2 regions of the Aminobacter sp. LjRoot7 genome follow, and region 2 is predicted to be linked to the other one. Evidence: predicted binding sites of a transcription regulator. Region 2 holds the regulator's gene; the other holds the start of a gene.
The links. Region 2 encodes LexA, which represses DNA repair genes until DNA is damaged. Its sites were predicted from a motif close to TGTTCNNNNTGTGTTCNG; they were not measured.
Positions count from the first base shown of each region.

Region 1: ACSQ3E_RS19725 (helicase-related protein) is a predicted target of LexA. The motif match lies at 3,707-3,724, and genes of this name have one in related genera.

Region 1 covers NZ_CAXUPX020000007.1:138,278-149,381, reverse strand. The annotation lists gene ACSQ3E_RS19730 (RNA-binding S4 domain-containing protein) at 1-343, opposite strand, end outside; gene ACSQ3E_RS19725 (helicase-related protein) at 349-3,591, opposite strand; gene aqpZ (aquaporin Z) at 4,334-5,023, shown strand; gene ACSQ3E_RS19715 (beta-ketoacyl-ACP reductase) at 5,093-5,815, opposite strand; gene ACSQ3E_RS19710 (acetyl-CoA C-acetyltransferase) at 6,014-7,198, opposite strand; gene phaR (polyhydroxyalkanoate synthesis repressor PhaR) at 7,493-8,098, shown strand; gene ACSQ3E_RS19700 (GlcG/HbpS family heme-binding protein) at 8,479-8,907, shown strand; gene ACSQ3E_RS19695 (hypothetical protein) at 8,941-9,354, opposite strand; gene rpmF (50S ribosomal protein L32) at 9,526-9,708, opposite strand; gene mtgA (monofunctional biosynthetic peptidoglycan transglycosylase) at 9,863-10,573, opposite strand; gene ACSQ3E_RS19680 (polyprenyl synthetase family protein) at 10,702-11,104, shown strand, end outside.
Region 2 covers NZ_CAXUPX020000003.1:269,674-280,777, forward strand. The annotation lists gene ACSQ3E_RS10865 (ComEC/Rec2 family competence protein) at 1-1,356, shown strand, start outside; gene lexA (transcriptional repressor LexA) at 1,564-2,280, opposite strand; gene ACSQ3E_RS10875 (molybdopterin molybdotransferase MoeA) at 2,387-3,592, opposite strand; gene moaC (cyclic pyranopterin monophosphate synthase MoaC) at 3,593-4,075, opposite strand; gene trpC (indole-3-glycerol phosphate synthase TrpC) at 4,077-4,886, opposite strand; gene trpD (anthranilate phosphoribosyltransferase) at 4,891-5,901, opposite strand; gene ACSQ3E_RS10895 (SurA N-terminal domain-containing protein) at 5,898-7,793, opposite strand; gene tpiA (triose-phosphate isomerase) at 7,941-8,705, shown strand; gene secG (preprotein translocase subunit SecG) at 8,862-9,335, shown strand; gene ACSQ3E_RS10910 (L,D-transpeptidase) at 9,552-10,643, shown strand; gene ACSQ3E_RS10915 (CTP synthase) at 10,793-11,104, shown strand, end outside.

The DNA.
Region 1 (11,104 bases), on a different contig from region 2:
TGGTCGGACGGCCGCTGCCAACCTCGCGCAGCGGCGGCTTGGCGTCGGGCGGCGCCTGGTCCTTCGGCGTGGGTGCCGGGGAGATGTCGTCGTAGAGTTTGCGCGCTTCCTCGGCCGGCCCGCGCCGCTCGCCAGCGAGCAGAACCTTATAGACCAGGATGCGGCGATCGAGCGTGATCGTCAGCACGTCGCCTGTCTTGACGATGTCGGAGGCCTGGCTGAGCTTCTGGCCGTTGCACCTGACGCCGCCCGATTGCGCGAGCTTGGCGCCAAGTGAACGAGATTTGACCGCACGCGAGAAGAACAGCCATTTGTCGATGCGCTGTCTTCCCTCGCCGGACAAGGCGTTTACTTCTTGAGCTGGTCGCGCAGCGCGGCGAGCTTGGCGAAGGGCGAATCCGGATCGATGCGCACCGGACGCTCCTCGCGCGGCTTCGGCTGGAAGGCGGGCTTGCCCTTGGAGCCGTTGCGGTCGCCGCCGTGCCTTTCGCCCTGCGGACGCTCGCCACGGCCACGGTTGTCGGGACGTCCACCCTCACCCTGCGGCTTGCCGCCAGGCTTGCGGTCGAAGCGCGGACGACCGCCTTCACGGTTTTCTCCGCCCTCGCGTCCGCCATTGCGGTTGCCTTCGCCTTGACGGGCGGCAGGCGCGCCGGCGGCACGCTGCTCGCGCTGGCCACCGCGCGGGCGGTTGTCCTGGCGATGACGCGGACGCTGTTCGAAGCGGCCCTGGCGCCACAGCAGGATCGGCTTGGGCTCTTCGGCAGGCTCGGCTGTCGCAGGCTGGGCCTCAGTAGCCGTGGCCTCGACGGCTACCGCTTCCGACTGCGCTTCGGCTTCGGCCGCAGGCTCAGCAACGGCTTCGGCTTCCTCGGCAGGTACAGCAACAACCTCGGCTTCGGCGACAGGCTCAGCAGCCACTTCGGCCACAGGCTCTGCTGCAACCTCGGCAACGGCGTCCGGCGCCTGCTCGGCATCCGCAGTCTGCGCGACTTCGCCAAATGCTTCCGCGGAAACTTCGGTCGCCTCGCCGGCAGCAGCGGCAGCTGCTGCAGCCTTGTCAGCCTGCGCCTTGGCCACCGCCTCGCGCGTGGCGGCGTCGATGGTCTCGAGCTTGTCCTTGACCTCGGCAGCCGGCTTCGGCTCGGCGCGATAGCCGAGACCCTTGAGGATTTCTTCCATGTCGTCGCCGGTGGCGCCAAGGATCGACATCATCTGCGGCGTGACGATGAACGAGCTGCCGTCATAGGCACCGTCCGGACGCGCGCCGATGCCCTGCTTCCAGGCGAGCGCCGGGCGGATCAGGTCGGCGAGGCGCTCGAGGATATCGACACGCACAGCGCGGCGGCCGAGATTGCGAAAGCCGGCAAGCTTGTAGAAGCTCTTGTCGAAAGCCTGGTCGATGACGACGGAGGTGCGGCCAGCGGCAAGCGCATGGACGACATCGCCGAAGCCCGGCTTGTCCTTGCCGTCGTTCTTGAGTGCCCAGAGCAGCGTCACCAGACCCGCCGGCGCCGGCTTGATGAGCGCGGGCACGAAGACATGGTAGGCGCCGAAGCGCACGCCGAGGCGACGCAGGGCCGCACGGCCTTCCTGATCGAGTGACTTCACCTCTTCGGCGATGTCGCGACGGTTGATCAGACCGAAATTCTCAACCAGCTGGAAGGCGATGCCGCGGCCGATGCCGGAAAGCTGTTCGGCGGCCTTGAGATCGACGAGCGGCTTGAGCAGCGACTCGATCTGGAAATTGACGAAACGGTCGGCGCGCGCCGCGACCTTGTCACGGGCCGGGCCCGTCAGTTGTTCGTCGGCAAGCAGCACGACGCGCGGCTTGAGCGCGTCCTCGCCCTCAACGAGCGTGCCGATCGGCGCGCCGATCCAGCGTAGCACGCCATCGGAGCCAAGCGCGATATCGCCATTGGGCGACGCCGAGAAACGTTCGGCGCGGGAATCGAATTCGGTGGCGAGCGCCTTCTGGGCTGCCGTGCGCACAGCCTTGGCGTCTTCTCCACCCGCGCTCTGGTCGGCGGTGAAACGGAACCCTTGCAGTTCGCCGACGTGATGACCCTCGACGAGGACAGTTCCGGACGGGCTTATTTCGGCTTCAAGCATAGTGTTTTCTCTAAGGCGGCGCATGAGGACGGAAGTCCTGCGGTCTACAAAGCGTTTCGTCAACCGCTCATGCAGTGCATCCGACAATCTGTCTTCGATGTTTCGCGTTTTTTCTTGCCAGTGTGCCGGATCGGCAAGCCAGCCAGGGCGGTTTGAGACAAAAGTCCAGGTCCGGATCTGTGCGATCCGGTGGGAAAGCGTGTCGATGTCGCCTTCGGTGGAATCGGCGCGGCGTACCTGCTCGGCCATGTAGTTTTCATCGACATGGCCGTTGCGGGCGAGATCGTCATACATCGAGGCGATGAGGTCAGCGTGCTGGGCCGGAGCGATCCTGCGGTAGTCGGGCAGCGCGCATGTCTCCCACAACAAGGCGACGCGTTCGCGGTTGGTGGCGAGCGAGCGGATGTTTTCGTCGCGCGAAAGATGTTCGAGCGCCTGGGCGTCGACCGCTGGCAGCGCACGCGTCAAGCCTTCGACGGGCGCCACCGTGTCGATCGAACGCTTGAGTGTGTCGAGGCTGGCGAAGTCGAACTGGGCGGTGCGCCACTGCAGCACCTTCACCGGTTCGAAATCATGCCCTTCGATCTTCTCGATCAGTTCTTCGTCGAACGGATCGACCTGGCCGGTGACGCCAAAGGTGCCGTCGCGCAGATGGCGCCCGGCACGACCGGCGATCTGGCCAAGCTCGGCAGCGGTCAGCTGGCGATATTGATAGCCGTCGAACTTGCGGTTCTGGGCAAAGGCAACATGGTCGACATCAAGATTGAGGCCCATACCGATGGCATCTGTGGCAATCAGGTAGTCGACGTCGCCGGACTGGTAGAGCTCGACCTGGGCGTTGCGGGTGCGAGGGCTGAGCGCACCGAGCACAACGGCGGCACCCCCCTGCTGGCGGCGGATGAGTTCGGCGATGCCGTAAACCTCGTCGGCCGAGAAGGCGACGATGGCCGAGCGGCGCGGCAGCCGCGTCAGCTTCTTGGAACCGGCATAGGCAAGATGCGACAGGCGCGGCCGGGTGACCACAGACACGCCTTTCAGAAGCTTCTGCAGGATGCCGTGCATGGTGGCGGCACCAAGCAACAGCGTTTCCTGCCTGCCACGCAGGTGCAGGATGCGGTCGGTGAAGATATGGCCGCGCTCGAGATCGCCGGCGAGCTGAACCTCGTCGATGGCGACAAAGGCGGCGTCGGTCTGGCGCGGCATCGCCTCGACGGTGCAGACCGAGTATTTCGCACCAGCCGGCAGGATCTTCTCCTCGCCGGTGACCAGCGCGACCTTGTGGGCGCCGACCTTCTCGCAGAGCCGGCCATAGACCTCGCGGGCAAGCAGCCTCAGCGGCAGGCCGATGATGCCGCTTTCATGCGCGACCATGCGCTCGATGGCGAGATGTGTCTTGCCGGTGTTGGTCGGCCCAAGGACCGCTGTCACATCGCGACCCGACAGGATCAGGGGGTCATTCTGCTTGAAGTGGACATTCATTCTAAGGAACCGCCCTCGGCGCCGGGACCACCCGGCGTTGCGCCGCTTTCACGACGACTGGACACATAGGGATTTGCGCGGCGAAGCGAAAGCGGAATGTTCCAGATTTAAGAGATGGAACGAGTCTGGAACGAATCAGCGACGAATCACTGACTCCGGCAGATTCAGGTTTTGTTCACCCCAACATATAGATTTTGCTCTGGCAAGCCGCACCACATGCAGATTCTCTAAAGTGGCCCGTTTCATGCTTTAGCGCGCTGCTGTTAACCTTTGCCGGCCAAGCGCCGGAACGGCCTTTTATGCTCGGTGCAAAATAATGATTTTGTTGATGTTTCCTACCTCCAGGTTAACACGGGGAAGGCTGGCGGACGGCATTTCGTTAAGATTTGAACCAAATGCGGAACGAACAGGCGACGAATCACTGATAGGACAAGTTTCCTGATTTGTTCACCGCTAGATGTTGTGCCTGCCCTTGCTGATCCACCGATTATCCACCGGGGAGTCACAGGCTTGCCCACAACAGCCTCTCGGGCGCGTTAACCTTTGCGTGCCATAGCGGCACATACCGATCCGAGCAAAAATATCTGTGATTGCATTACGTTAAGGGAACTACACCCGTTGTGCCCGGCGCCGAGCCGTGTCTCCATCCCAGACGTTGAGTCTGCGCGGCGGGGGTTGCCCAGGCGGGGCCTCCGGAAAATGCGGCGCACCACGCAGGCGCACGACATCTGGAGGGAAGATCATGTCCAAACGTCTATTCGCCGAGTTCCTCGGCACATTCTGGCTCGTCTTTGGCGGCTGCGGCAGTGCCGTGCTTGCTGCTGCGTTTCCCGAACTCGGTATCGGCTTTGCCGGCGTTGCGCTGGCATTCGGCCTGACCGTGCTGACCATGGCCTATGCCGTCGGCGGCATCTCAGGCGGCCACTTCAACCCCGCGGTCTCGGTCGGCCTGATGATGGCAGGGCGCTTCGAAGCCAAGAACCTGGTGCCCTATGTCATCGCCCAGGTCGTCGGTGCTGTCGTCGCCTCGACGGTTCTCTACCTGATCGTCAGCGGCAAGGCCGACTTCGCCGGCATCGGTGGCTTCGCGACCAATGGCTATGGCGACGCTTCGCCCGGGAAATATGGCCTGACCTCGGCACTGATCATCGAAGTCGTCCTGACCTTCATGTTCCTGATGATCATCCTGGGCTCGACCCATGGTCGCGTGCCCGCCGGCTTCGCACCGATCGCCATTGGCCTGGCGCTGACGCTGATCCACCTGATCTCGATCCCGGTGACCAACACCTCGGTCAACCCGGCCCGCTCGACCGGCCCAGCACTGTTTGTTGGCGGCGTGGCCCTGCAGCAGCTCTGGCTGTTCTGGGTTGCCCCGATCGTCGGCGCGGCAATCGCCGGCATCGTTCACAAGGCGATGTTCGAAAAGGACTGAGCCTGCATCGGGCAGACGCGAAAACGGCGCCTTTCGGCGCCGTTTTCTTTTCCAGCAAAGCAGTGTGAATCAGACGAAGTACTGTCCGCCATTGGCGCTCAGTGTCGCCCCGGTGACGAAGCCCGACTCTTCAGAAGCCAAAAACACCACGCAGCGCGCAATCTCTTCCGGCTCGCCGAGCCGTCCGACGGGGATCTGGGCGATGATCGATTCACGCACCTTCTCGGGAACCGCCATCACCATCTCAGTGGCAATGTAGCCCGGGCAAATGACGTTGACGGTGATGCCCGCGCGCGCACCTTCCTGAGCAAGCGCCTTGGTGAAGCCGATGTCGCCGGCCTTGGAAGCCGAATAGTTGGCCTGGCCGGCCTGACCCTTCTGGCCGTTGATCGACGAGATGGTGATGACGCGACCGAATTTGCGGTCGCGCATGCCGCTCCACAGCGGATGGGTCATGTTGAAGGCACCGTTCAGGTTGGTGTCGATGACTTCCTTCCACTGCTCGCGCGTCATCTTGTGGAACATCGAGTCGCGCGTGATGCCGGCATTGTTGACCAGCACCGAGACAGGGCCGAGGTCGGCCTCGACCTGCTTGATGCCGGCCTCGCAGGCGTCGTAGTCGGCAACCGACCATTTGTAGACCGGGATGCCCGTCTCGGCCTTGAACTTCTGCGCAGCTTCGTCATTGCCGGCATAGTTGGCGGCGACCTTGTAGCCTGCGTTCTTCAGCGCGATCGAAATCGCAGCACCAATGCCGCGCGATCCGCCGGTAACGAGTGCAACCTTAGTCATACGTTTCCCCTTTTCTGCTGCTTGATGGATTGCCCTTGCGACAGGCTCTTACAGCGCCGCGCGTCCTTTGGACGCGCAAAGGACGCTGTAACACTTTGAATTGGCGCATGATCCTTTCTGAAAATCGACCCCGATTTTCGGGGGTCATGCGCTAGAGACAAAAAGGGCGGCACATGGGCCGCCCTGGTTGTTTTCGATTTACATCGCCTCGACACACATCGCGACGCCCATGCCGCCGCCGATGCACAGGGTCGCGAGACCCTTTTTCGCACTGCGTCGCCGCATCTCGTAAACCAGCGTGTTGAAGACGCGGGCGCCGGAAGCGCCGACCGGATGGCCGATGGCAATGGCGCCGCCGTTGACGTTGACGATAGATGGATCCCAGCCCATGTCCTTGTTGACCGCGCAGGCCTGGGCGGCGAAGGCTTCGTTGGCTTCTATGAGGTCGAGGTCGTTCACGGTCCAGCCGGCCTTCTCGAGCGCCTTGCGCGAAGCCGGGATCGGGCCGGTGCCCATGATCTGCGGATCGACGCCGGCAGTCGCCCAGGAGACGATGCGGACCAGCGGGGTGAGACCGCGGCGCACGGCCTCGGCTTCGGTCATCAGTACGACAGCGGCAGCGCCGTCGTTGATGCCCGAGGCGTTGCCGGCGGTGACGGAGCCTTCCTTGTCGAAGGCAGGGCGCAGCTTGGCGAGTGAATCGAGCGTCGCGCCGTGGCGGATGTATTCGTCCTGGTCGACGATGGTGTCGCCCTTCTTGCCCTTGATGGTGACCGGCACGATCTCGTCCTTGAACCGGCCAGCGACCTGGGCGGCCTCTGCCTTGTTCTGCGAGGCGACGGCGAACTGGTCCTGCTCGTCGCGGGTGAGCTGCCACTGGCGCGCCACGTTCTCGGCGGTGTTGCCCATGTGGTAGCCGTAGAAGGCGTCAGTCAGGCCGTCCTTGATCATCGTGTCGATCATCTTGAAGTCGCCCATCTTCACGCCACCGCGGAGATGCTGGCAGTGCGGCGCCATCGACATCGATTCCTGGCCGCCGGCGACGATGATCTTGGCGTCGCCCGTGGCGATCTGCTGCATGCCGATGGCAATGGTGCGCAGGCCCGAGCCGCACAGCTGGTTGAGGCCCCAGGCGGTTGCCTCCTGCGGCACGCCAGCAGCCATGGCGGCCTGGCGGGCCGGGTTCTGGCCGGCACCGGCGGCAAGGATCTGGCCGAGGATGACTTCGTCGACTTCCCTTGGGTCGACACCGGCGCGTGCCAGCGCCTCGCGGACCGCGACAGCGCCGAGTTCATGTGCCGGTGTGTTGGCGAAGGCACCGTTGAACGAGCCGACCGGCGTTCGGGCGGCGCTGGCGACGACGATGGAGGACGAGGCGGACATGTTTCTCTCCAGACTTCGTTTGACGAATGGTTGTTGCGCGTCGAGGACATTGGCGCTCATGACTTTTCTTGCCCGTTCCAGGAGCCGAGTCAAACCGGAAAATCAGCGGATTGCCGATGCTGCGGCCGCACTGCAGCAATGCTGCGCAGCAATTTTTTGCCGGCGTTGACCCGCCTTGCCTTCTTGCAGTGCACAAACCACTTGGATTTGCGATTGCTTTGCGCTTATCCTCGTGACCGGCGAAATGTTACCGGCTGCTTACATGGCATTCCGGTCTTCCGGGGGAGGATGCTGATGGCCGCAAAAGACACGCCAATCGTAATCAAGAAATACGCCAACCGCCGGCTCTACAACACCGGCACGAGTACTTACGTCACGCTCGAGGACCTGGCCGAAATGGTCAAGAAGGGCGAAGAGTTTACCGTGCAGGACGCCAAGACCGGCGAGGACATCACGCACCCGGTTTTGACCCAGATCATCTTCGAACTGGAGAACAAGGACGGCCAGAATATGCTGCCGATCCCGTTCCTCAGGCAGCTGATCTCCTATTACGGCGACCAGATGCAGATGGTCGTGCCAAGCTTCCTCGAACAGTCGATGCTGGCCTTCTCGAAGGAACAGGAACGTTTCCGCGAGCAGATGAAGGCGACCTTCGGCAAGGCGCCAATCGACATGATGAAGGGCGCAGCACCGATGAAGGCGCTGGAAGAACAGACGCGTCGCAACATGGAGCTGTTCCAGAACGCGATGCGCATGTTCACGCCGTTTCCGATGCCAGGCACTGGTGCCGCAGCACCCGCCGAGCCTGCGAAGAAAGAAGCGCCCGAAAAGCCGGATGAGCTCAAGGAACTCAAGGACCAGCTCGCCGCAATGCAGCGCAAGATCGATTCGATGGGGTGAGCACCCGGTCCGCCTTGGCGGATTGAAACGTCCGGTGGACGTTTCAAAGGGTGCGAACGCCGGGGAGCTGCCGCAGGCAGCGGGGGCCCGGCAGGGAATTTGCCAGTTTCCTTTCAGGCCGACGGTAAGCCAATTGCTTGGCTTTCCGAGCGTCGAACGCCCGGAGCGACAGCGAAGGGCCGGAGAACCTCGAACTTGGTGGCGAGCCAATCTTACGTGGCCAGGTGAGGCCGATCAGCAGGCAAGCCGACTTCGGCTGCAGGATAATCCCATCCGCCCCTACCCATTTGGACGAGAGATTTTCAACCTGACGCAGGGTTTTGCCCGGCGTCGGGAGGGTGTTTGCTAGACGCCCATCGATTTCATCAGGAGGACTGCACATGACCGAACTGACGCTGGCCAAGGCCAACGCCATCATTGAGACCGCCTTCGGTCTCGCCGCCGAGCAGAAGTTCAAGCCGCTGGGCGTCGCCGTGCTCGACGCCGGCGGCCACTTGCTGGCTTTCCAGCGCCAGGACGGCTCGCCCTTCATCCGCGCCGAGGTGGCGTCGGGCAAGGCCTATGGCGCGCTTGCCGTCGGCTCGAGCTCGCGTGCACTCGGCGTTGCCGCCGTCGAACGTCCGCATTTTTTCCAGGGCCTTTCGGCGGTATCGGGCGGCAAGATCGTGCCGGTGCCGGGCGGCGTGCTGATCCGCAACAAGAATGGCGACGTGCTCGGCGCGGTCGGCATTTCCGGCGATACCTCGGACAATGACGAACTGGCCGCCATGGCCGGCATCGAATCGGCCGGCTTCGTCGCCAAGGTCTGAACCACGAAGCGCGTTCCCTAAGGGAGCGCGCTTTTACTCGCGGCCGAAGGTGACGTCGCGGCTGGCGGAGCGGAGCGAAACCGAGAAGCCGGCAAGAACATCCAGCAATGCGATCACCATCAAGGTGAAGAACACCGGGTGCGCGGCGCCGCGCACCAGAAGAAACTCGACCAGGAACGCGACGAAGACGAAGGTCGACAGCAGATGGTCGACCACGGACGCGTTGCTGGTGCGCGTCGATTTCACGATCTCGACGAACAACAGCAGCAATCCGATGACCACCATCAGATTGCCCAGCGTCAGCGTGAACACGCCCCCCGACATCATGTTGAGCGACAGGATCTCGCCGGACCACGGGTCGCCGTTCACACCTGTGCCGAACAGGCCGGCAAGGCCGATGTTGTAGAGGATGAAGGGGATGATCAGAAGGGGAATGCCCGCGAGCATGGACCGGTCTCCGCTTTGCGCTGGCACCTTCTAGAATCCCCCGACGCCCGGGCGTCAAGAAAATTCAGCACCATCACCGGAACACGCAAAAAGAAAGGACCGGCAAGGCCGGTCCTTTCCCAATTCGCTCGCTGAGGTAAAGCTGCTTGGCTTCCCCCCGGGGAAAGCTGCTTAGCTTTCCTTCGGCGTCAGAACCTGGCGACCGCGGTACATGCCGGTCTTCAGGTCGATGTGGTGCGGACGGCGCATTTCGCCGGAATTCTTGTCCTCGACATAGGTCGGGGCCTTCAGCGCGTCAGCCGAGCGGCGCATGCCGCGCTTGGACGGGGAGGTTTTTCGTTTTGGAACAGCCATGGATATACTCCACCAATCGGTCAAATGACCCTGTCCGCCCTCGTGAAAGGGCCGCGCATGGGCCGGAAACTGAGAAAGTTGGCGAGCCTATACACGGCGAAAGCGGGCTTGACCAGCCCGAAGCGACTCTTTTTTCAGTCCTGCGACAGCTAACCTAGTTGAGGCACTGCACATAGGCGCCTGCCTTGGTGGCGCGGCGCTCGATGACCGATGCAAGGCGCCTGAGCCCGGCTCCCGGCTTGGCCGGATTGCGTGCCGCGGGATTGGGTAAGGTCACCGCCAGAAGAGCTGCCTGGCGCCGCGACAGCTGGCTGGCCGGCTTGCCGAAATAATGCTGCGATGCCGCCTCGACGCCGTAGATGTTGGGACCCCACTCGGCGATGTTGAGATAGATCTCCATGATCCGCCTTTTGGGCATCAGCGCGTCGAAATAGATCGCCAGCGGCAGCTCCAGCGCCTTCCTCAGGAACGAGCGGCCATTCCAGAGATAGAGGTTCTTCACCGTCTGCATCGGAATGGTCGAGGCGCCGCGCGTCGATTCTCCGTCGAGCGCGTCGCTGATGACGCCACGCAGCTCGCCCAGGTCGACACCCCTGTGGGTGCAGAACTGCCCGTCCTCCGACATGATGACGGAATGCGCCATGACGGGTGCGATGTCGTCGAGCGCCACCCACTGGCGGTCATAGCCCTGCAGCGTGATGACATCCTTGATCATCAGCGTCGAGATCGGGCGCACGACGGGAGGAAGGTAGAGGATGGTCAGAACCACCGGCAGCGCGATCATGAGCGCGGCGAGCAGCGCACCGAGCCGCACCCAGCGGCGCAGGCTTCCGCGCGAGAACATCCCGCGTCGCGCTGCTGCCATCTCCAGCCTTTCGGTTTCCGGCTCTATGATCGGTTCCGACAACCCGTCCGCCCTGCCTTGTCAGCCTTTTGGCATAAAGGCGCTTGGCTTCTTGCGCAACGTCTGACTGTCGGCTACCGCTCGCCGCCATGACGATCGATAGCGATATCATGTTCGAAACCTTCCTGCGCATGCGCGCCGAGGCCGTTGAAACGCAGCTGCGGCAGCTGCTCGGCGAAAGCCCCCTGCCCGGCGAGATCGCGCGGCCCGGGCATCTGATGGCTGCCATGCGCCATGGCGTGCTCAATGGCGGCAAGCGGCTGCGTCCGTTCCTCGTGCTGGAAAGTGCCGCCCTGTTCGAAGCCGATGGCGAGGCAGCCCTGCGCGTCGCAGCAGCGCTTGAATGCGTGCACTGCTATTCGTTGATCCATGACGACCTGCCGGCGATGGACGATGACGACCTGCGCCGCGGCCAGCCGACGGTGCACAAGGCCTTCGACGAGGCGACTGCGATCCTTGCCGGCGACGGCCTGTTGACCTTTGCCTTCGACA
Region 2 (11,104 bases):
GTCGGACCGAGCTTCCAGATGTCGTTCGCCGCCACCGCTGCCCTTGTCGGTGCCTATGCCTGGTGGTCGGACAGACGGGAAGAGCAGGCGTTGCCGGTTGGGCAGAGGTCGCTGCCATCGAAGATCTGGCGCTGGCTTGCCACGGTCGCGGTCGGCCTCGTCGCCACCTCGCTGATTGCGGGGCTTGCGACCAGCGTCTTCGGCGCCTGGCATTTTCAACGGGTGTCGCCGCTCAGCCTGTTCGCCAATCTGGCGGTCATGCCGCTGGTGTCGGTCCTGGTCATGCCTTTTGCCGTCATGGCTGGCATCTTCATGCCACTCGCCCTCGACGGCATTTTCCTCGACACGATGGGCGTTGGCCTGAACGCGATGATTGGTGTCGCCACCTGGTTCTCCGAGCGCTCGCCAGTTGATGCGGTCGGGCTTGTCTCGCCGCACGCTGTGCTGTTGCTCACCGCAGCACTCGTCATCGCGTCGACGGCGACGACCTGGCTGCGCGCCGCAGCAGTGCCTTTCGCGGCCCTTGGACTGATGACGGTCGTGGAAACGGAAACGCCCGACGTTCTCGTCTCGGAAGATGGCCGTCTCGTCGGCGTGCCGGTTGGCGACGGCAAGCTTGCCGTCAATCGTGCCAGGCCAAACCAGTTCACAGTCGACAACTGGCAGCGCGCGCTGGTGTCGGAGACACTCGTTGCGCCAGAGCGTTCTACGACGACTGCTGTTGACGGCGCGGGCAGTTCGCCCAGCGAGACCGGCTCCGAGCCAACTGGCGAAGCAAATACTCCTGGTCCGGAAGTCGGCAAGCAAGAAACAGGAGAAGCAAGAATCTCCGGTACGGAAGCCGGCAAACAAGCGTCTGGCGAAGCAAATGCATCCGGTGCGGATGCCTTCGTCTGCGGCAAGGGGCTGTGCACGGTTCAGCAACCAGGAGGTGCACGGATCGTGCATGCGGCGAATACTGCTGTCGCTGCGCGTGCCTGTGCAAGCGCAGACCTCATCGTGGTCGACGATGCCACGGCAAGCGACGTCTGCCCAGGCGTGGCGCCAACCGTACTCAGCAAGCGCGAGCTGGCGCGTCTTGGCAGTGCGTCGATATTCATTACGCCTGAGACAGAAAGCGGAGATCGGACGGTCGAGATACGCCACGCCGTGGCGGAACAGTATCGCCCGTGGCACGCCCAGCGCCAGTTCTCACGCGAGGCGAGGGGCCTGCCGCCCTACAAACGGGCCGAGAGGCGCCCAAAGGTACCTGCCGAGGCAACCACGTCGCACCCGAAGTCATCGACTGCGGCAGCCACGGTGCGTCCGAAGACGCCAATAGCCGCCGCATCGGAGTCGCCGGGAACTGCACGATAGCTAGTGCAGATCAGTCAGGCTTCAGATTGCCAGATGGCAGTGAGAGAATGATCGGGCCAAGAGCCCTCCCATATCCCATGTCGCAAAGCCTGTTCCGCCTCGGGGCACCACATATGGTCTGCTCGACAATCTGCGGGGCTTGACGACCTCCGCTACACGGTCCTGTTCATAAGACCGCGCCGTTTCAGCCTGCTGTCGCAGAGAAATTCAGTAGCGGCGGATCAGTCCGACAAGCTTGCCCTGCACCTTGACCCTGTCGGGTCCGAAGATGCGGGTTTCATAGGCCGGATTGGCGGCTTCAAGCGCGATCGAGGCACCCTTGCGCCGGAAACGCTTGAGCGTTGCCTCTTCGTCGTCGACGAGTGCCACGATGATCTCGCCGGGATTGGCCGTGGTCGAACTGCGGATGACGACAGTGTCGCCGTCGAAGATGCCGGCCTCGATCATCGAGTCGCCTTTGACCTCGAGCGCGTAGTGCTCACCGCCCATGATCATGTCTGGCGGCACCGCAATCGAATGCGTCTTGTGCTGGATGGCGTCGATCGGCACACCGGCGGCGATGCGTCCCATCACAGGGATGGTAATGGCCGAGCCAGCGTCGTCGTCATTGCCCGCCGACATGGAGCGCGAGGGTTCAGGCTTGCGGCCGAGGCTGCCCTCGATGACGCTGGGCGAAAACTTCTTCGCCGCGTTGAGCCCAGGTGCGATCGAGTCGGGCAGGCGCAGCACTTCGAGCGCACGCGCCCTGTTGGGCAGGCGCCTGATGAAGCCACGTTCTTCAAGCGCCGTGATCAAGCGATGGATGCCGGACTTGGAGGCGAGGTCGAGCGCTTCCTTCATCTCGTCGAAGGAGGGCGGAATGCCTGCCTCCTTCAGCCGCTCGTGGATGAATAGCAAAAGCTCGTGTTGTTTGCGCGTCAGCATCGCCACCCCCGAGGAATCAGAAGAAAAACAAACCCAGAACAAACACTATATGTTCCAGTTGTGTTCCGCAACTGTTGATATTTCGTGAAGGGTAGAGGTCGCTGGTTCAGCGCAGCATCATCACCTGGCAGGCACTGCCGGCTTCAACAGCTGGAGCGAAGGGGGCGCGCACGATGGCGCAGTTGGCGTCGGCCAGCGTACGCAGCATCGAAGAGTCCTGGATCAGGTATGGCGTGACGATGAGCCCGTCGGCAGTTTCGCTCGCGATCGCGCGGACGAAGTCCTGGCGCAGGTCATTGGCCGCCATCGCCCTGTCGAGAACGCCCGTGCGCATGTCGGGCGAATAGGAACGTCCACCGAGCTTCGCCACCAGGGGCTTCAGGAAGATCTGCGAGCAGATCAGGCTGGCGACCGGATTGCCTGGCAGGCCGACACAGCGGCTGGCGCCGAGCCGACCGAACATCAGCGGCTTGCCCGGGCGCATGGCGATTTTCCAGAAGTTGAGGTCCATGCCGAGTTCGGTCAGCACACGATGGACGAGATCATGGTCACCGACCGATGCGCCGCCCAGCGTGACGATCACGTCGGCGTCCGCTGCGAGCGCCTTCGCCACCAATGCGGCGATGGCATCGGTGCGGTCGGCGGCGATGCCGAGATCGAGCACGCGCGCGCCGACAGACTGGACGATGGCCGCGACGCCATAGGCGTTGGAGGCAATGATCTGGTCGGGTCCGGGATTGCTGCCAGGCGGCAACAGTTCGTCGCCGGTGGCGATGATGGCGACCAGAGGCGCGCGCACCACGTTGACGCTGGGATGATTGGCAGCCGCGATCAGCGAGAGCGCTGCCGGGTCGAGCACGCGCCCGGCATCGAGAATGAGGTCGCCCTGCTTGAAGTCGAGACCCCTGGCGCGGATGTTACGGCCGGCAAGCGTCGGCTCGACCACCTCGATCTCGCCATTGCCGAGATCGCGAACGTTTTCCTGAATGACGACGGTATCAGTGCCTTGAGGCACCGGTGCACCAGTGAAGATGCGGACGCACTCGCCTGGACCGACGGTACCAGTGAACTGCTTGCCGGCGGGTGCCTGGCCAATGACCCTGAGTTGCGCCGGCAGCGAGGCGATGTCGGCGGCGCGCACGGCGTAGCCGTCCATGGCGGAGGCATCAAAGGGTGGCTGGGTGCGGAGCGCATGCAGCGGTGCCGACAGCACCCGCGCTGATGCCTGGGCGAGGCCGACAGTTTCCGTGCCGCGCGGTTCGGCGCCGTCGAGCAGGCGCGCCAGGGCGTCGGCGACGGGCAGCAGGGCCATCTATTCCGCCGCCTTGTAGTCGCCAGACTTGCCGCCGGTCTTCTCGACCAGCCGGATGCCGGAGATCACCATGCCGCGGTCGGCGGCCTTGGCCATGTCGTAGATGGTGAGACAGGCGACCGAGGCTGCGGTCAGCGCCTCCATTTCGACGCCGGTCTTGCCGGTCACGCGGGCAAGTGCCGTCACGCGCAGACCGGGCAGGGCCTCGTCAGGCTCGATCTCGACTGAAACCTTGGTCAAAAGGATCGGATGGCAGAGCGGCACGAGCTCATGCGTGCGCTTGGCTGCCATGATGCCGGCGATGCGGGCGGTGCCGAGCACGTCACCCTTCTTGGCGTTGCCTGACAGGATCAGCGCCAGCGTTTCCGGACGCATGATGACATGGCCTTCGGCGATCGCCGTGCGTGTCGTCTCGGCCTTGTCGCCGACATCGACCATGTTGGCCTCACCGGTGGCGCCGATATGGGTGAGGGTGGTTGCCATGTCAGGCGCTTGCCAGGGCTGCGCCATCGAGCAGCGCGCGCGTCGCCGATGTCACGTCGGCCTGCCGCATCAGGCTTTCGCCGACGAGGAAACTGGAGATGCCGGATTTCTGCAGGCGCTGGCAGTCGGCATGGGTGAAGATACCGCTTTCGCCGACCAACAGCCGGTCGGCCGGCACCATCGGCGCCAGGCGCTCCGACGTGTCGAGACTGACCTCGAAGGTGCGCAAATTGCGGTTGTTGATGCCGAGCAGGCGCGACTGAAGCTTCAGCGCGCGCTCCGTCTCTTCCTCGTCATGGACCTCGACAAGCACGTCCATGCCGAGTTCGAACGCCTCATCCTCGAGCCGCTTGGCATCGTCGTCGCTGAGGCTCGCCATGATGATCAGGATTGCGTCCGCGCCCCAGGCACGGGCTTCGTGCACCTGGTAGGGTTCGAACATGAAATCCTTGCGTAGCGCCGGCAAGTCGCAAGCGTCGCGCGCGGCGGTCAGGAATTCGGGTGCACCCTGGAACGACGGCGTGTCGGTCAGCACCGAAAGACAGGCAGCGCCGCCATCGGCATAGGCCCTGGCAAGTGCCGGCGGATCGAAATCGGGGCGGATAAGGCCCTTGGACGGGCTCGCCTTCTTGATCTCGGCGATCAGGCCGAAGCGGCCATCATGACGCCTGGTTTCGAGGGCTGCGAGGAAACCGCGTGGCTTCGTGACGTCGCGGGCGCGCGCCTTGAGCTCGGCGAGTGGCAGCAACGCCTTTGCTGCTGCGATCTCGTCGCGCTTGTAGGCTTCGATGCGGCGCAGGATATCGGCCATGTCTTTATCCGTTCGAAACGGCGACCAGGCGGTCGAGCACAGCCTTGGCGCGGCCGCTGTCGATCGCCTCGGCGGCCAGCGGCACGCCTTCGCCGATCGTCGCTGCCTTGCCGGCAACCACCAGGCCCGCGCCGGCATTCATCAGCACCGTGTCGCGATAGGCACCCTTGGCACCTTCGAGAACGCCGCGCAGGGCAACCGCATTGTATGCGGAATCGCCGCCACGCAGTTCTTCGCGCGTGTGCTTGCTGAGGCCGACCTGTTCGGGCGTGAGCGTAAACGTGCTGATGACGCCGTCCTTAAGGGCCGCGACATGGGTCTCACCCGTGGTGGTGATCTCATCATAACCGTCGCCATGGACGACCCAGACGTGCTGGGCCCCGAGTTCCTTCAGCGTCTCGGCCACCGGCTGCACCCATTCGGGCGAAAACACGCCAACCAGCTGGCGGTTGACGCCGGCGGGATTGGAGAGCGGTCCGAGCAGGTTGAAGATGGTGCGGGTGCCAAGTTCGACGCGGGTCGCGCCGACATGCTTCATCGCCGGGTGGTGCGCCGGCGCGAACATGAAGCCGACGCCGGCGTCATGGATGCAGCGGCCGATAGCCTCGGGCGTGAGGTCTATGTTGACGCCAAGTGCGGTCAAGACGTCGGCGGCGCCCGTCAACGAGGAAAGGCCACGGTTGCCGTGCTTTGCGACAGGCACGCCTGCGCCCGCGATGACGAAGGCCGAGGCGGTCGAGATGTTGACGCTGTGCGAGCCATCGCCGCCGGTACCGACGATGTCGATGGCGTCGTCAGGGGCTTCGACGCGCAGCATCTTGTCGCGCATGGTGGCGACGGCGCCCGAAATCTCGCTGACGGTCTCGCCGCGCACGCGCAGCGCCATCAGGAAGCCGCCGATCTGGCCGGGCGTCGCTTCGCCCGACATGATGATGTCGAAGGCCTCGCGAGCCTCCTCGAAGGTGAGGGGGGTGCCCGAAGCGACCTTGGCTATATGCGGCTTGAGTGCGCTCATGGCGTTCCCACCGCAAGTGCACGGGTGATCGCCGCCTGGTTGATCGTTGCCTGGTATTCGCCCTGGAGCTGGGCGACGATCTGGTCGAGCAGGTCGTCCGCCATGCCGGAGGCAAACTGCTTCTGCGCGTCCTCTGGCACGGCGCTCTTGTCGGCGCCGGCTGGCTCGAACACTTCGGCGACCTTGAACAGGATCTGTGCGTCGCCGGCAGGAGCGGGGATGATGCCGGTGCCGCCTTGGCCCATGGCAAACATCGCGGACGCACCCTCGCGGCCGAAGTCGGCATCGTCGGCTTCGCGCTTCAGGCCACGCTTGGTCTGTTTCTCGAGCTTGAGCTCGCCTGCGATCACGTCGAGCGAGGCGCCGTCCTTGAGGCGCTTCTCGAGCTCGTCGGCCTTGGCCTTGAGCAGCTTCGTCGCTTCGGCGGCGGTCCAGTCGGCAACGACCTTCTCACGCACCTCGTCGAGCGTACGGTCGCGGGCAGGTGTGATGTCGTCGATTTCGTAGAACACGAAGCCGTTGGTGCCGACATTGAGCGGCGGGTTTTCGGTGCCTGCCTCGGCGGCGAAAGCTGCCTGGATCAGGTTGCGCGAGTCCGGCAGGCTGTTGACGACGGTGCCATCCGGCTGCTGGCCGGCGCGGTCGATGGCGTCGACCGTCACCATCTTGAGCTTCAGCTTGTCGGCGGCAGCCTTCATCGACTCACCTGCTGCGCGGGCGTCCTCGTAGGAGTCGTGGACGTCGAGCAGGATGCGATTGGCCTCGGCAAGCGCCAGTTCCTTGCGGATCTGGTCCTTGACCTCGTCGTAGGTCTTGACCGTCTCGGGCGTGATCTCGCTGACGCGGACCAGCACCGGGCCGAAGGCGCCCTGGACGACGTCGCTGACCTGGTTGGCCTGCAGCGCGAAGGCGGCGTCGGCGACAGCCTTGTCGGCGATCCTGTCCTTGGTCAGCGTGCCGAGTGCCACGTCCGCGGCAGTCTTGCCCTGGTCGGCGACAACCTTGTCGAAGGTCGCACCGCCCTTGATCGCGTCGGAAGCAGCCTTTGCCGCATCAGCGCCCAGCACCAGTTGGTCGATCTTGCGGGTCTCGGCGGTGGTGAAGTGGGACCTGTTCTTGTCGTAGTCCTGGCGCGCCTGCTCTTCAGTAACAGCGGCGGCATCCATGATGTCTTCCGGCTCGAGCTTGACGTAGCTCAGCTTGCGGAATTCGGGTGCGGCGTAGTTCTTCTTGTTTTCCTCGAACCAGGCCTTGAGCACGTCGTCGCCAGGTGCCGCGATCGGCTCGACGAGCGACTTGGGCAGCGGCAGGTAATCGATGGTGCGATCTTCGCCGCGATAAAGTGCAACGGCGCGCAGGAAGGTGTCGGGGGCCTCGAGACCATCGGAAACAGCCTCGACGATCTGCTGGCGGACCGCAACCTGGGCGCGGTTCTTCAGATAGTCCTCGGGGCGCATGCCGATCTGGCGCAGGATGTATTCGAAGGCCTGGCGGTCGAACTTGCCGTCGGCGCCACGGAAGGTCGGGTCGTCCCAGGTGAGCTCGGCGAGGCGGTCCTTGGACAGGCCAAGGCCGAGCTTGCGTGCCTGTTCGTCAAGCACAGCACCGGCGACGAGCTGCGAAAGCACCTGGTTGTCGATGCCGAGCGCATTGGCCTGGTCGCGGGTCAGACGCTGGCCAAACTGCTGCGACATGACGTTCAGCTGGCGGTCATAGGCGAGGCGGTATTCGACACCTGAAACGGTCGTGCCGCCGGCCGTGACCACCTGGTCGCCGCCAAACTGGCTCATCATCTGACCCGAGATGCCCCAGATCGCGAAGCTGACGACGAGAAGCAGAAGCAACAGCTTCGCAACCCAGGTTCCAGCAGCACTTCGCATCGATTCGAGCATGTATCAGATCCCGTATACGCGCATTGTCGCATGCGCCTGCATGAACGAAGCGCAATAGCGCCCTTCGCCGCCACTGTCGATTGCTTTGTGGCTTGTTTTTGGTAGTGAGGTTGCCCGAGCGAATATCGATTTCGAGGGAAGAGCACTATGACGCCAGGAATCCGCCCACTCGTTGCCGGCAACTGGAAAATGAACGGCACCAGCAACTCGCTGAACGAATTGCGCAACATTGCCGGCGGCTTCATGAGCGGCCTCGATGCAGAGACCGACGCGCTTTTGTGCGTGCCGGCGACGCTGCTTTCGCGTGCCGCCGAGATCCTGCACCGTACCCCGGTCAAGACGGGCGGCCAAGACTGCCATGCCAAGGAGAGCGGCGCCCATACTGGCGACGTCTCGGCCGAGATGCTCAAGGATGCCGGTGCCAGTCACGTCATCGTCGGTCACTCCGAGCGCCGCACCGACCATGGCGAAACCGACGAGATCGTCCGCGCCAAGGCGGAAGCGGCATGGCGGGCAGGGCTGGTTGCCGTCATCTGTGTCGGCGAAACCCATGCCGAGCGCGAAGGCGGAACGACGCTGCAGGTGTTGTCGCGCCAGATCGAAGGCTCGGTGCCGACGTCCGCGACGCCAACCAACGCCGTCATTGCTTATGAGCCGGTCTGGGCGATCGGCACCGGCCTGACGCCGACGGCTGCTGATGTCGCCGAGGCGCATGCGCATATCCGCGAGCGCCTTGCCGCGAAACTGGGTGCTGCGGCTGCCAAGATGCGCATTCTTTATGGCGGTTCGGTCAAGCCGTCCAATGCCAACGAATTGCTGGCTGTCGCCAACGTCGATGGTGCATTGGTCGGCGGCGCCAGCCTCAAGGCTGCCGACTTCCTCGGCATCGCCGACGCCTACCGCAAGCTCTGATTTCACCACACGTGACCGTTGCAAAGGCAGCGTGTCACCCCATATTCGGCCGGCGGGCTTGGAAATGCCTAGAAAGCATTGTATTGAGCCGCCTCCGGAGTGCCGGGCGCCCAGGCGCGCGGCACGCCCACGTCACGAAAGATCCCAGGAAGCGCAATGGAAACCGTCCTCATCGTCATTCACTTGATGGTCGTGCTCGCCCTTGTCGGCGTTGTGCTCCTGCAGCGCTCTGAAGGCGGTGGCCTCGGCATCGGTGGCGGTTCTGGCTTCATGACTGCTCGTGGTGCCGCCAACGCGCTGACGCGCGCCACCGCGATCCTCGCGACGGTGTTTTTCGTCACGTCGCTGACGCTGTCGATCGTTGCTCGTTACGGCGAGAAGCCGACCGACATCCTCGATCGCGCGCCGACTACCCAGAGTGGAACCACTGGCGGCAAGGGCGTTCTAGATCAGCTCGGCGGCTCGACCGCTCCGGCAGCACCCGCCACTACCGCTCCGGCCGCACCTGCATCCGACGCCACGGCGCCCGCAGCCCCTGCGACTCAGCCTGCTGCGCCCGCCGCTTCGGGCACCGAGCAGCCTGCTGTGACCACACCGGCCGCCCCTGCGACCCCGCAGGTTCCTAACTAATTATTTACCCATTGCCGCAACCTGTTGTTGTTTGAACACAGTTGCGGCAAATGCCGCATCAATCACGACAATTCGATTGGTAAGCCGGTGGTGCCTCCCTTGAGGCGCCTCCGGCTAATCGCTTATAGCTGGGTTGCGGCATTTCGGCGGGGGAGCCTTGGGGGCACTGCGCGTTGTCGCAAGAAAATTTGCGTTGAACGTTCGGGATCCTTCGCCATGCAGCTCCGCCGCATCCTTCTTGCTGGCCTTTGCGCCACTTTCATGAGCTCGACAGCCTTCGCCGCCACCTCGGCGGGCACGGTTGCGGCACCTCAGCCTGTCGCAAGCGACGTTATCGCCGTCGCCGCCAAGAGCGACGCAGCTGAGCTCAAGCTGCTCAAGAAAAAGAAGAAACCGACCGACGAGGACCTGTCGCGAATCAAGGACCTCGAAGCCAAGATCAAGGCCGACAAGGAAGTCGCCCGCCTCAAGATGCTCGAAGCCAAGAAGATGGCGATGCGGGCTGCGGCCAAGGCAAAGGCCGAGCAGGCCCGTGAGCTCGCCCGCCTGAAGAAGACCGAAAAGGCGACCACCCAGGTCGCCGCCGCCGCTCCGGCGCCCAAGCGCAATCTCCAGCCGCTGGAAGTTATGAAGCCGATCGAGCCGCTGACGCCCGACGTGGCGGAAGTGGCTTCTGCCGGCAACAATGGCGAGCTGCGCAGCGAGAGCCAGGATCGTCCGCGCCAGACCGGTCTGCTCGCCGGCATCTTCGGCGGCAGCGCCCCGCAGCAGTCGATGCTGCCGCAGACGCGCGCGCTCGACGCAGTGTTGCAGGCCAAGCAGGCCAAGAAGCAGTTCAAGGTGAAGTCCGACTTCGAGCCGCAGGAAGTGTCGTTCCCCGGCTATGAGCGTGGCCAGATCGTCGTCGATACCGGCTCGCGCTACCTCTATCTGATCGAATCGTCGTCGACGGCGCGCCGCTACGCCATTGCGGTCGGCCGCGAAGGCCTGGAGTTCAAGGGCAAGGCGACCATCGGCGACAAGCAGGAATGGCCGCGCTGGATTCCGACCAAGGAAATGCAGGAACGCGAGCCCAAGAAGTACGGCCAGTACAAGGACGGCATGAACGGCGGTCCGGAAAACCCGCTCGGCGCGCGTGCCATCTACCTTTACCAGGGCAAGAAGGATACCCATATCCGTATCCATGGTACCAACCAGCCGCAGACGATCGGCACAAACTCTTCGAACGGTTGCTTCCGCATGGTCAATGACCATGTCATGGATCTCTACAGCCGCGTGAAGATGGGCTCTGAAGTCATCGTCATGTAAGGCGTTTTCAAAACGCTGATAGCGGGCCGGCGGTCACGCCGGCCTTTTTGTTTGCATGGCCTACCGGCAGCAACACTGAACAGCCAGATAGGGAAAAGTCCGACGCGGCGGATTTTTCTCTGGCGGAATCGATTTGGCCGCGTTAAGCGATGAATCCCATGGCGCGATATGTTTTTATTACCGGCGGCGTGGTCTCTTCCCTTGGAAAAGGCATAGCCGCAGCGGCCCTAGGGGCTCTTCTGCAAGCACGCGGATATCGCGTGCGCATCCGAAAACTCGATCCGTATCTCAATGTCGATCCGGGAACGATGTCGCCTTACCAGCATGGTGAGGTGTTCGTGACCGACGACGGGGCGGAAACCGACCTCGATCTCGGTCACTACGAGCGCTTCACCGGGCGTTCGGCGAACCAGAGCGACAACATCACCACCGGCCGCATCTACAAGAACATCATCGAACGC